Asticcacaulis excentricus CB 48: one gene and its partner. The protein of the gene in region 2 interacts with the protein of the main gene of each other region in a pairwise test. Links are inferred from orthologs where the notes say so. Each region holds a gene or a part of one and is shown on either strand. Other genes may lie near its edges.

The links. Proteins that work in one complex are often made in the same cells at the same time.
Region 1: the proteins of rpe (region 2) and eno interact in binary tests that used the Escherichia coli proteins (3 or more experiments, as listed by UniProt). The link is inferred for Asticcacaulis excentricus CB 48 from one-to-one orthologs.

Annotation. Positions count from the first base shown.
Region 1 is NC_014817.1:608,533-612,833, forward strand. Bases 1,487-4,301 are described here. They hold eno (phosphopyruvate hydratase), read right to left. Parts: upstream 3,626-4,301; coding sequence 2,348-3,625; downstream 1,487-2,347. Other genes in these bases: pdhA (pyruvate dehydrogenase (acetyl-transferring) E1 component subunit alpha), read right to left, coding at 1,487-1,575; ASTEX_RS14515 (FtsB family cell division protein), read right to left, coding at 1,839-2,153; ASTEX_RS14525 (HAD hydrolase-like protein), read right to left, coding at 3,711-4,301. Also shown: ASTEX_RS14505 (pyruvate dehydrogenase complex E1 component subunit beta), read right to left, coding at 1-552; more of pdhA, read right to left, coding at 559-1,486. UniProt on the Escherichia coli protein: Catalyzes the reversible conversion of 2-phosphoglycerate (2-PG) into phosphoenolpyruvate (PEP). It is essential for the degradation of carbohydrates via glycolysis.
Region 2 is NC_014816.1:17,864-23,720, reverse strand. The notes cover bases 1,745-4,629. They hold rpe (ribulose-phosphate 3-epimerase), read right to left. Parts: upstream 3,575-4,629; coding sequence 2,915-3,574; downstream 1,745-2,914. Other genes in these bases: ASTEX_RS00075 (RsmB/NOP family class I SAM-dependent RNA methyltransferase), read right to left, coding at 3,584-4,629; ASTEX_RS00085 (heparinase II/III family protein), read right to left, coding at 1,745-2,910. In the rest of the region: purH (bifunctional phosphoribosylaminoimidazolecarboxamide formyltransferase/IMP cyclohydrolase), read right to left, coding at 1-1,028; more of ASTEX_RS00085, read right to left, coding at 1,177-1,744; more of ASTEX_RS00075, read right to left, coding at 4,630-4,978; zinc metalloprotease HtpX, read right to left, coding at 5,097-5,857. UniProt on the Escherichia coli protein: Catalyzes the reversible epimerization of D-ribulose 5-phosphate to D-xylulose 5-phosphate.

The DNA.
Region 1 (4,301 bases), on a different replicon or contig from region 2:
AAAGCCCATTTCGGTGATCGGCGTGTCGATAACACGGCGGTCGCCGAACTCTTCGAGCAGGCCGCGCGAGACCTTATAGGCGCCCTGATACTGAGCGACTTCCTCACCCATCAGGAACACGCGGTCGTCGCGGCGCATTTCTTCGGCCATAGCGTCACGCAGCGCATCGCGCACGGTGATCTTGACCATCGGCGTGCCTTCCGGGAATTCCGGATCAGCCGCAGGCTTCGACACAGGGGCCGCCGCCGCAACCGGGGCTGCGGTTTCAACCGTGGCCGCAGGGGCCGCTTCGGCCTTGGGCGCGGGTGCGCTTTCGCCACCGGCCAGACGCGCGATAGGCGTGTTCACCTTGACGCCTTCGGTACCGGCTTCGATCAGGATGGCCTCGACCACGCCTTCATCGACGGCTTCAACTTCCATCGTCGCCTTGTCGGTTTCGATTTCGGCGATCACCTGACCGGCGGAAACCTCGTCACCGGCCTTGATGTGCCACTTTGAAAGGGTGCCCTCTTCCATGGTCGGAGAGAGAGCGGGCATAAGAATTTCGGTCATCTGGGATCAGGCCTCAAGATAAACGTCGGTGTACAGTTCGGACGGATCGGGTTCGGGGCTGGTCTGAGCGAACTCAACGGCCTCCATGACAATCGCCTTGATTTCATTGTCGATGGCCTTGATTTCGGCCTCTTCGACACCCGCCTGCTCCAACATCGTCTTGATGTGGTCGATCGGATCGCGGGTCGTCTTGACCTCATCGACCTCTTCCTTGGAACGGTACTTGGCCGGGTCGGACATGGAGTGACCGCGATAGCGATACGTCTTCATTTCCAGAATGTACGGCCCCTTGCCCGAACGGGCATATTCGGCGGCGCGTTCAGCGGCTTCCTTCACCGCAAACACGTCCATGCCATCCACGGTTTCACCGGGGATGCCGAACGACGCACCACGCTGCGACAGGTTGGTCGTCGCCGAGGCGCGAGCCAGAGCCGTGCCCATGGCGTATTCGTTGTTTTCGATCACATAAACGACCGGCAGGTTCCACAGCTTCGCCATGTTGAAGCTTTCATAGACCTGACCCTGGTTGGCCGCGCCGTCACCGAAATAGGTGAAGGAGACATTGCCATTGTTGCGGTACCAGTCGGCAAAGGCCAGACCGGTCCCCAGCGACACCTGAGCGCCCACGATGCCGTGGCCGCCGAAGAAGCCGGTTTCGATGTCGAACATGTGCATCGAACCGCCCTTACCCTTTGACGAGCCACCGATGCGGCCGGTCAGCTCGGCCATAACGGCCTTGGGGTCCATGCCGGCGGCCAGCATGTGGCCGTGGTCGCGGTAACCGGTGATGACCTGATCGCCGTCGATAGAGGCGGCCTCCATGCCCACAGCAACGGCTTCCTGACCGATATACAGGTGGCAAAAGCCCCCGATCAGACCCATGCCGTAGAGCTGACCCGCACGCTCTTCGAAGCGGCGGATGAGAACCATCTCACGGTAATATTTCAGGAGTTCGTCTTTGGAGACATTGCGTTTGGCGGAACCCGTCGTTCCGGTGTCAGTGGCCTTGGCGGCGCGCGCCATGGAAACCTCCCTGGGGTTAATCGTGCCACTCGCGCCTTACCCGCAGGCAGAGACGTTCGCAGCCGGTCAAAAAGACGTTCGAGCGCGCACCGGCACAAGAGGGCCGGCCGCCCATAGAGGGGATGCAGTCAGTTCTGGTGATCCCGTGGGAAATATCCGGCGGCAAAGCGACCGGAATTTCAGGGCTCGTCAAAAACCGCCTGAATTCACGTCAGGACTTCTCTTAGGCAAACCCCAAGCTGACGTAAAGTCCCCCTGCGGATTCAGGAATTGCGCGCAGGGGCGATGTGATCACGGATCACGTATTCGTTAGGGGCATTGAGGCCCAGCAGAACGCGGGCGCGTTCTTCAAGCAATTCTTTGGAAAGATTATCAGTTCTCAAATAACGGGCGCGGGCCTCAAGATCCTGCCGCTCAGCGGCAAGATCAGACAGAAGTTTTTGCTTTTCGGCCAGCTCAACCTGACGGGTTTCCTGCGAGAAGAAGCCTTTATCGCCAGTCAAATACTGTACGCCGCAGTAGGTCAGAAATATAGCGATGATCGCGGTAGGCAAATAGGGCCTCAGTTTCTGAATCACGACTTTCGCCCCTTCTGGACGGACCACATTGACAGGAGGGATTTTTGTCCGTGTCGGTTTAACAAACTGTTACCGAACATGTCACTTCAACTGAAAGAATTTATCATAAAACGCGAGCGGCGCAGGACACCTGCGCCGCTCTTTTTGGCATATTTGTAAAAAATGTCCCAGCCGGTGAGAGGCCGGTTCGGGCTTTAGCTGCGGATGACGGACAGGCCGGCAAAGACGGCTTCGTCGTCGAGGATCGATTCGATACGCAGCAACTGGTTGTACTTGGCCAGCCGGTCCGAACGCGCCAGCGAGCCCGTCTTGATCTGACCACAGTTCAGCGCCACCGCCAGGTCGGCAATGGTCGAGTCTTCGGTTTCACCCGAACGGTGCGACATCACCGAGGTATAGCCCGAACGGTGCGCCATATCGACGGCGTCCATGGTTTCCGACAGGGTGCCGATCTGGTTCACCTTGACGAGGATCGAGTTGGCGAGGCCTTCGACAATGCCCGTTTCCAGACGGCTTGGGTTGGTGACGAACAGGTCGTCGCCGACCAGTTGCAAACGGTCGCCCAGACGCTCGGTCAGGAGCGCCCAGCCTTCGAAATCGTCTTCGGACATGCCGTCTTCGATCGAGCAGATCGGGAACTTGTCGGCAAGGTTGGCGAGATAATCGACCATTTCTTCGCGGCTCAGGACCTTGCCCTCGCCTTCCAGATGGTATTTTTCGTCCTTGAAGAACTCGGTGGAGGCCACGTCGAGCGCCAGCCAGTAGTCTTCACCGGCCTTGTAGCCTGCGGCGGTACCGGCATCGACGATGAATTGCAGCGCCACCTCGGCCGAGGACAAGTTCGGCGCGAAGCCACCTTCGTCACCGACATTGGTGTTGTGACCGGCCTTTTTGAGCGCCGACTTGAGGCTGTGGAAGATTTCCGCGCCCATACGCAGGGCTTCGGAGAAGGTTTCGGCGCCGGCCGGAACGATCATGAATTCCTGAATGTCGATGGGGTTGTCGGCGTGTGCGCCGCCATTGATGATGTTCATCAGCGGCACGGGCAGGACGCGGGCCGACAGGCCACCCACATACTTATAGAGCGGCAGGTTAACCGAAGCCGCCGCCGCCTTGGCCACGGCCAGAGACACGCCCAGAATGGCATTGGCCCCCAGACGGGCCTTGTTCTCGGTGCCGTCGAGATTGATCAGGATCTGGTCGATGTGGCGCTGATCGCGGGCGTCGAGGCCGCTCAGGGCTTCATAGATTTCGCCATTGACGGCATCGACCGCCTGACGCACGCCCTTGCCCAGATAGCGGCTCTTGTCGCCGTCGCGCTTTTCGACGGCTTCGTGCGCGCCGGTGGAGGCACCCGACGGCACAGCGGCGCGACCGAAAGCGCCGTCTTCGAGGGTGACATCGACCTCAACGGTCGGATTGCCGCGCGAGTCGAGGATTTCACGAGCAACGATATCAATAATGGCGGACATGGCAATCTTCCCTGAGGGGTTTGAAAAACGAGGGTTGCTTAGCAAGCGCGCCCAAGCCTGACAAGCCCGCCACGGGGGATGCGTCTCATATATTGAGTATATCGGCGGGCTTCTCGAAGACGTGATCCGGCTTTTCGCTCAGCAGGCTGTCTTCATGGGCATAGCCCCAGGTCACCGCCCCCACAGCAATGCCCACCTTGCGCGCCGCTTCGATGTCGCGCAACTCATCGCCGATAGACAGGGTTGCCTCCGGACGGGCCTTGAAGGCCTTGAGCACGCCCTTGAACTTGGCCGCCTTGCCAAAAAGCGATGAACCACACGAATACTGATCGATCAGGGCGCTCAGCTCAGCCCCCAGCACGGTGCGTACATTGTCAGCGTCGTTTGAGGTCACCACCACCACGGTCACACCGCGCGCCTTCAAATTGCGTATCACCTCAGCAATCCCGTCAAACAGCACGATTTTCTCAATCTGCTGGTTCTGTAGCCTCTGGGCGTAGGTGGCAATGGCCGGCAGTTTGAGCAGCGGCACCTTCAGGCGCTTCAGCAACTCACGCGGCCCCAGACGACGCAGTTCGTCAAGGTGCGAACGGTCCGGGTTTTCAAAACCGAAGCGTTCAGCCAGATGGTCGAACACCTCCAGGAACCACGGAAACGAATCGGCCAGCGTGCCGTC
Region 2 (5,857 bases):
GGGGCGACGATGACCTCGGTGAAGATCTCGACGATCTTTTCCGCCGTGGCGGCGTCCAGCTTGCGGTTGAGCGCCACAATACCGCCAAAGGCCGAGACATCATCGCATTCCAGCGCGCGCTTATAGGCGGTAAGCAGGTCCGGCCCGACGGCCACGCCGCAGGGATTGGCGTGCTTGACGATGACGCAGGCGGGTTGCTCAAACTCAGCCACCAGTTCGATCGCTGCATCGGTGTCGGCGACGTTATTGTAGCTGAGTTCTTTACCCTGAAGCTGTTTGGCGGTGGCCACGCCCGGACGGTCCTCGCCGGTCTTGTAGAAGGCGGCCGACTGATGCGGGTTTTCGCCATAACGCATGGTTTGCAGACGCGTTGCGGCAATGGTCTTGCGCAGGGGATAGCTGTCGCCCAACTGTGCGGCAAACCAGGTCGAGACGGCGCTGTCGTATGCGGCGGTGCGGGCAAAGGCTCGCGCGGCAAGTGATTTACGCAGAGACAGAGAGGTCTGACCCGCGTCCTGCAGAGCAGCGATCACCTCGTCTATCCCGGCCTTATCGACGCAGACGGCGACATAGGGGTGGTTTTTAGCCGATGACCGGATCATGGCCGGCCCGCCAATGTCGATGTTTTCAATGGCCGCTTCGAAACCGCCGCCCGAAGCCACTGTGTTTTCAAAGGGATAGAGGTCGATCCACACGATGTCGATAGGGGCGATATCATGATCGCTCAGCGCCTTGGCGTGATCCGGCGCGTCGCGATAGGCCAGAAGCCCGCCATGCACCTTAGGGTGCAGGGTCTTGACGCGGCCATCCATCATTTCCGGAAATTGGGTAAGGTCTGACACGTCTTTGACGGTAATTCCGGCCTTATCGATGGCGGCGCGCGTCCCGCCGGTCGAGATGATTTCGACACCCGCTGCCACCAGAGCCTGCGCCACTTCGATCAGACCGGTCTTGTCAGACAAGGAGATAAGCGCGCGTTTGGGTGTAACCAGATCAGGGGCAGGCGGAAAATCAGGGGCGGCGGGCATGGGCGCATCCGTACAGAAGAAGGGGAAAGATGCGCGCGGTTTACACAAGGGGGCCACAAAAGAAAACCCACAATCCCCCTTCATTTGTAACGGAAAATGTGAGGTGTCGAGATGAAACGTTTAAGCCGTTTCTGTGTCAGTCGAGACCTTAGGCCTCTGCGGGTGACAGCTTCCAGCGAATGCGTAGCGGCGTGGCCAGCCGGAGCGTGCCGCGCAGCACAAGCGTCGTCGACTTGCGCGGCTGGCCACGTTCAAAGACGCTCGAGTCTTCGATGCTGACCTCGCGCGCGTCGTGCCTGAGCCACCAGCCACGTCCACCCGGTCCGCGCAGCAGGATCGAGCGCTTGTCGCGCGCCAGAGAGGCCTGAACCTCGGGATGCAGAACGAAGCGCAGGGCGTAGGGGGTCTGTTCCGGCAGCTCCTTCTTTGGCTCTACCGGTATCAGCTTTTCCTCACCGCGCAGTTCGTCGCGCCGCGGATCGACATAGAGACGGCGCTCATGCTTGATGCCGAAGACGGGGCGCCAGCCTTCATGTTCCATCTCAATCAGCGAGCCGGCGTCTTCGGATTCGATGCGCCGGCTGCGGATGCGATATCGCAGCCCCTCAAGGGCGAAATGCAGCAGTTCCCCAAAGCGGCCTGTGATCGGGCTGAGGATGGGCAGATCGCCCAGTGTCAGGGTGTTGGCGGCATTGATAATGCGGAATTCGTGGTGGTCGGAATGTCCCGGTGCCCAGCCCGGCGTGACAAACAGTTTGTCGCGTCCACCCGACACTTCGAAATTCATCGGGTGGTCGCAAGCCGCGTAACCCAGCGCCCCAAAGCGCGGTTCGCCTGTATCGACAAAGACGGTCAGAGAGCGCCCGACCAGCCGCTGATAGCGGCCGTGCTCTAAAGATACGGGCAGCGAAGCCGGGGCCAGAGGGCGCTTTTCTTCGTGCAGCAGGGCGGGGGCGACCTGTTCGGCCAGAAGGGCCTCCGATCCCTGAAAGGCGCACAGAGAACCGTCCGGATGCGACAGGGTGCGCACAAATCGGCTGAGGCGTTCGATGGCGGTTTCGAGATATTCCGGAATGGCCAGACCGCGCTGGTTCAGCGCGTCTTCAATCAGCAGCAGGTCGTAGAGCAGTTCCAGCCCGGCCTGCACACTGCGCGAGGCGTGAGAGCCATCGTGCAGTATGGTGCGTTTCAGCGCCTTGGGCAGGATATGCAACCCCTTGCCTCGCAGCTTGTCGCCCGCAGGTCCTGACAGGACGCAGCCGACCAGTACCAGCGCAGTCGCCTTTTGTGCGTACCAGGCGGGATTGTTCGGCAGCCGCCACAGATGGCGCGCCTGTTCGGCCATGGATTGCGCCAGACAGTGGGCTTCGGCTTCGGAGGTATAGGCCGACAGGCGACGCGCAACGATGCTTAAGTTGATCAGGCGGCGCGCCAGCACCCCCTGATCCCAAGCAAACGGCGTCCACTTGCGGAAGGTCTTTTCCCACAGAAGGAACAGGCGCAAGCCCTCCTTCACACCATCCTCGCCCTGGGTGAACAGATGGCGCAGCCAGCAGAAGCGGTGCAGTTCGATGGCAAAGGCACGGGTGGGCGAGGGACGGTTCCACGGGTCGCCTGTGCCCTGCACGCTCATACGCGCGCCCCCGAGGCTATAGCGACCAGACATCATGGCCTTGCCCAGATGCGGATTGGGCGGGCGGATTTCGTGGGGGGCGGCGATAAAGCCGTCGATGGCGGGGCCGCGTAAGGTCAGGCGATAGCCCGGCATCCCGAAGATTTCGGCGGCGGCCTGACGTCGCGCCCACGCCCGCACGACCTTGGCCCACGGGGTGCGCACCGCGGCATGACCGGCTATGGCAATGGGTTGCTCATAGACCTGCATCGGGTCAGAGACCCTTGAGCGACTTGATATTGGCCGCGTAGGCGTCCGGCCCGCCCTTGAAGACCGCGGTGCCGGCGACCAGAGCCGTCGCCCCGGCAGCCACGCAGGCGGCGGCGTTTTGCAGGTTCACGCCTCCATCGACCTGAAGCACAGCGGGATGGCCCAGTGCATCCAGCTTTTTGCGTACGGCTTCGATTTTGCGCAGCTGGCTTTCTATAAAGCTCTGGCCGCCAAAGCCCGGATTGACGCTCATCAACAAGATCAGGTCGAGATCGTCCATAATCCATTCCAGACCGTCGAGCGGCGTGGCCGGGTTGAGAACCACCCCGGCCTTGGCCCCCAGATGGCGGATCTGCTTCAGTGTGCGGTGCAGGTGCGGGCCCGATTCCGGATGGACGCTCATATAGTCAGCCCCGGCGGCGCGGAAGGCCTCAAGGTAGGGATCGACCGGCGTCACCATCAGATGCACGTCGAAGGTCTTTTGTGTGTGCGGGCGCAGGCTTTTCACCACATCCGGCCCGATGGTCAGGTTGGGCACGAAATGCCCGTCCATCACATCAATATGTATCCAGTCGGCCCCGGCAGCGTCGATGGCGCGCACCTCCTCCCCAAGTTTGGAAAAATCGGAGGCCAGAATCGAGGGGCAAATCAGCGGCGTGGTCATGCAGAACTCTTAAGCGGGGTTGCGTTTCAGGTGCGCGACGAAGAACCCGTCCTGCCCTCCCTTACGCTGATGCGGCAGCAATCTCAACCAGCCTTCGGGCGCAAATGAGGCGGCGGGTATGTCCGGGTGCTGATCGGCTGTGTGCTTGACCAGAGTGAAGTCCTTGTTCCGGCGCAGGAAGGCCAGAATCTGGGTTTCGCCTTCCTCGCGTTCCAGCGAGCAGGTGCAGTAGAGGAAGTCGCCGCCGGGCTTGACGCGCGGCGCCAGCGCATCGAGCAGGCGGTGCTGAACATCGGCCAGCTTGGCGACATCGGCGGGGCGAGTGGCCCACAGCACGTCCGGCTGACGCCGATAGGTGCCGGTGGCCGAACAGGGCGCATCGACCAGTACCACGTCGAAGGCGCGCGGATCATCAAAGGTCGAGGCGTCGGCATTGTGGATTTCGGCGCTCATGCCTATGCGTTTCAGGTTGTCCTCAACGCGCTTGAGGCGGTTTTTGGAGCGGTCGATTGCAACGGTCTGCGCCCCTTTGGCAATCAGTTGCAGCGTCTTGCCGCCCGGCGCGGCACAGACATCAAGGGCGGTCTTGCCGTTAAGATCACCCAGCAGATTGACCGGGGTGGCCGCGGCAATGTCCTGCACCCACCACTTACCGGCGTCATAATCTGCCCATTGACGCAAATCACCGCGCAGGCTTGAGCGCAGATTCACCGGACCGACGGCTTCGCCCTGAAGGGCCTCGGCCAGTCCGTCGCGGTCAGTTGGATTTCGGAAGCTTAAGTCGGTTGCCGGTTCTTCGGTCAGGACGCTGGCCATGCCCGCCGCATTCTCTTCGCCGTAAGTCTGAACCCATCTTTGCCACAACCAGTCGGGCACAAGGCGCTTTGGATTGACGTCGGATAGCTTGCCGTCGCGGATCAGGCCGCGCAGGATGGCATTGATCAGCCCCTTGAACGGGCGGGTCTTGTTTTCACGCTCGGCGATCTTCACCGTGGTCGAAACGGCGGCGAAGTCGGGCACCTGCATAAAAAAGATTTGCGCCATGCCAATACGCAGAAGCTGACGCACCGCTTCGGGGGGCATCTTCTGTGTCTTTTTGTGAATGACGTGATCAAGCTGTCCCAAACGACGCAGAACAAGCAGGGCGAGCGCACCGGCGAAGGCCCGTTCGGTTTCTGACAGCTTGAGGAAATCGGCGCTGGCCGCGGCTTCATCAAAACCGCTGCGCTTTTCAAGCGCCGCTTCGACGAGGGTTATGGCGGCTACGCGCGCCGCGATGCCGATATCGCTCTCCATGCCGTCAGAAGCGTCTGTCTTCGGGCGGCTTTGGCGGGCGGAAGGACGGGGCTTTGCCGCGGGTGCGCGGGGAGGCTTACCAGAGGGGCGACCGGAATTTTGGGACATGCAAACTCTCAAAAGATGCTGTGCGTTACGACTGTCTTCCTTTTTGAGGGGGAGACAGTGGCCTGAAAGACCAGATGAGGCGCCGCTATATCAGCAATCGTCCCGCGCCCCAACCCGCTTATGTCGTCGGCACGCTGGTCATGCCGCCGCGCCGATTGCCCATGCGCACGCCCAGCTCCATCAGGGCGCGTACACGGTTGTCAGTCGCCGGGTGGGTCGAGAAGAGGTTATCCATCCGCTTGCCCGACAAAGGGTTGATGATGAACATGTGCGCCGATGCCGGATTGCGCTCGGCTTCGTGGTTGGGGATGCCGTGGGCGTATTGTTCGATCTTGCGCAGGGCGCGCGCAAGGCTTTCCGGATCGCCGCACAGTTCGGCCCCCACGCGGTCGGCCTCGTACTCACGGACCCGCGAAATAGCCATTTGGACCAGCATGGCGGCTAAAGGTGCGACAATGGCCATTAAGATGGCGGCAATCGGGTTGATCCCATCTTCATCCTCGCTATTCCCGCCAAAGAACATGGCGAAATTGGCGATCGACGAAATGGCACCGGCCAGGGTTGCTGTCACCGTCATGATCAGGGTGTCGCGGTTTTTCACGTGCGCCAGTTCGTGCGCCATCACGCCACGGATTTCGCTACGGTCCAGCATGCGCAGAAGGCCGGTCGTGGCGGCCACGGCAGCGTTTTGCGGATTGCGCCCTGTGGCAAAGGCATTGGGCTGATCATTATGTATGATGTAGACGGCCGGCATTGGCAGGCCGGCGCGGTGACTCATTTCGGCGATATCGTCGTAATAGGTGCGGATCAGGCCGCTAGCGGCGGCAGGATCGACGGGTTCGGCCCGGTAGGCCTTCAACACCATCTTGTCTGAGTTCC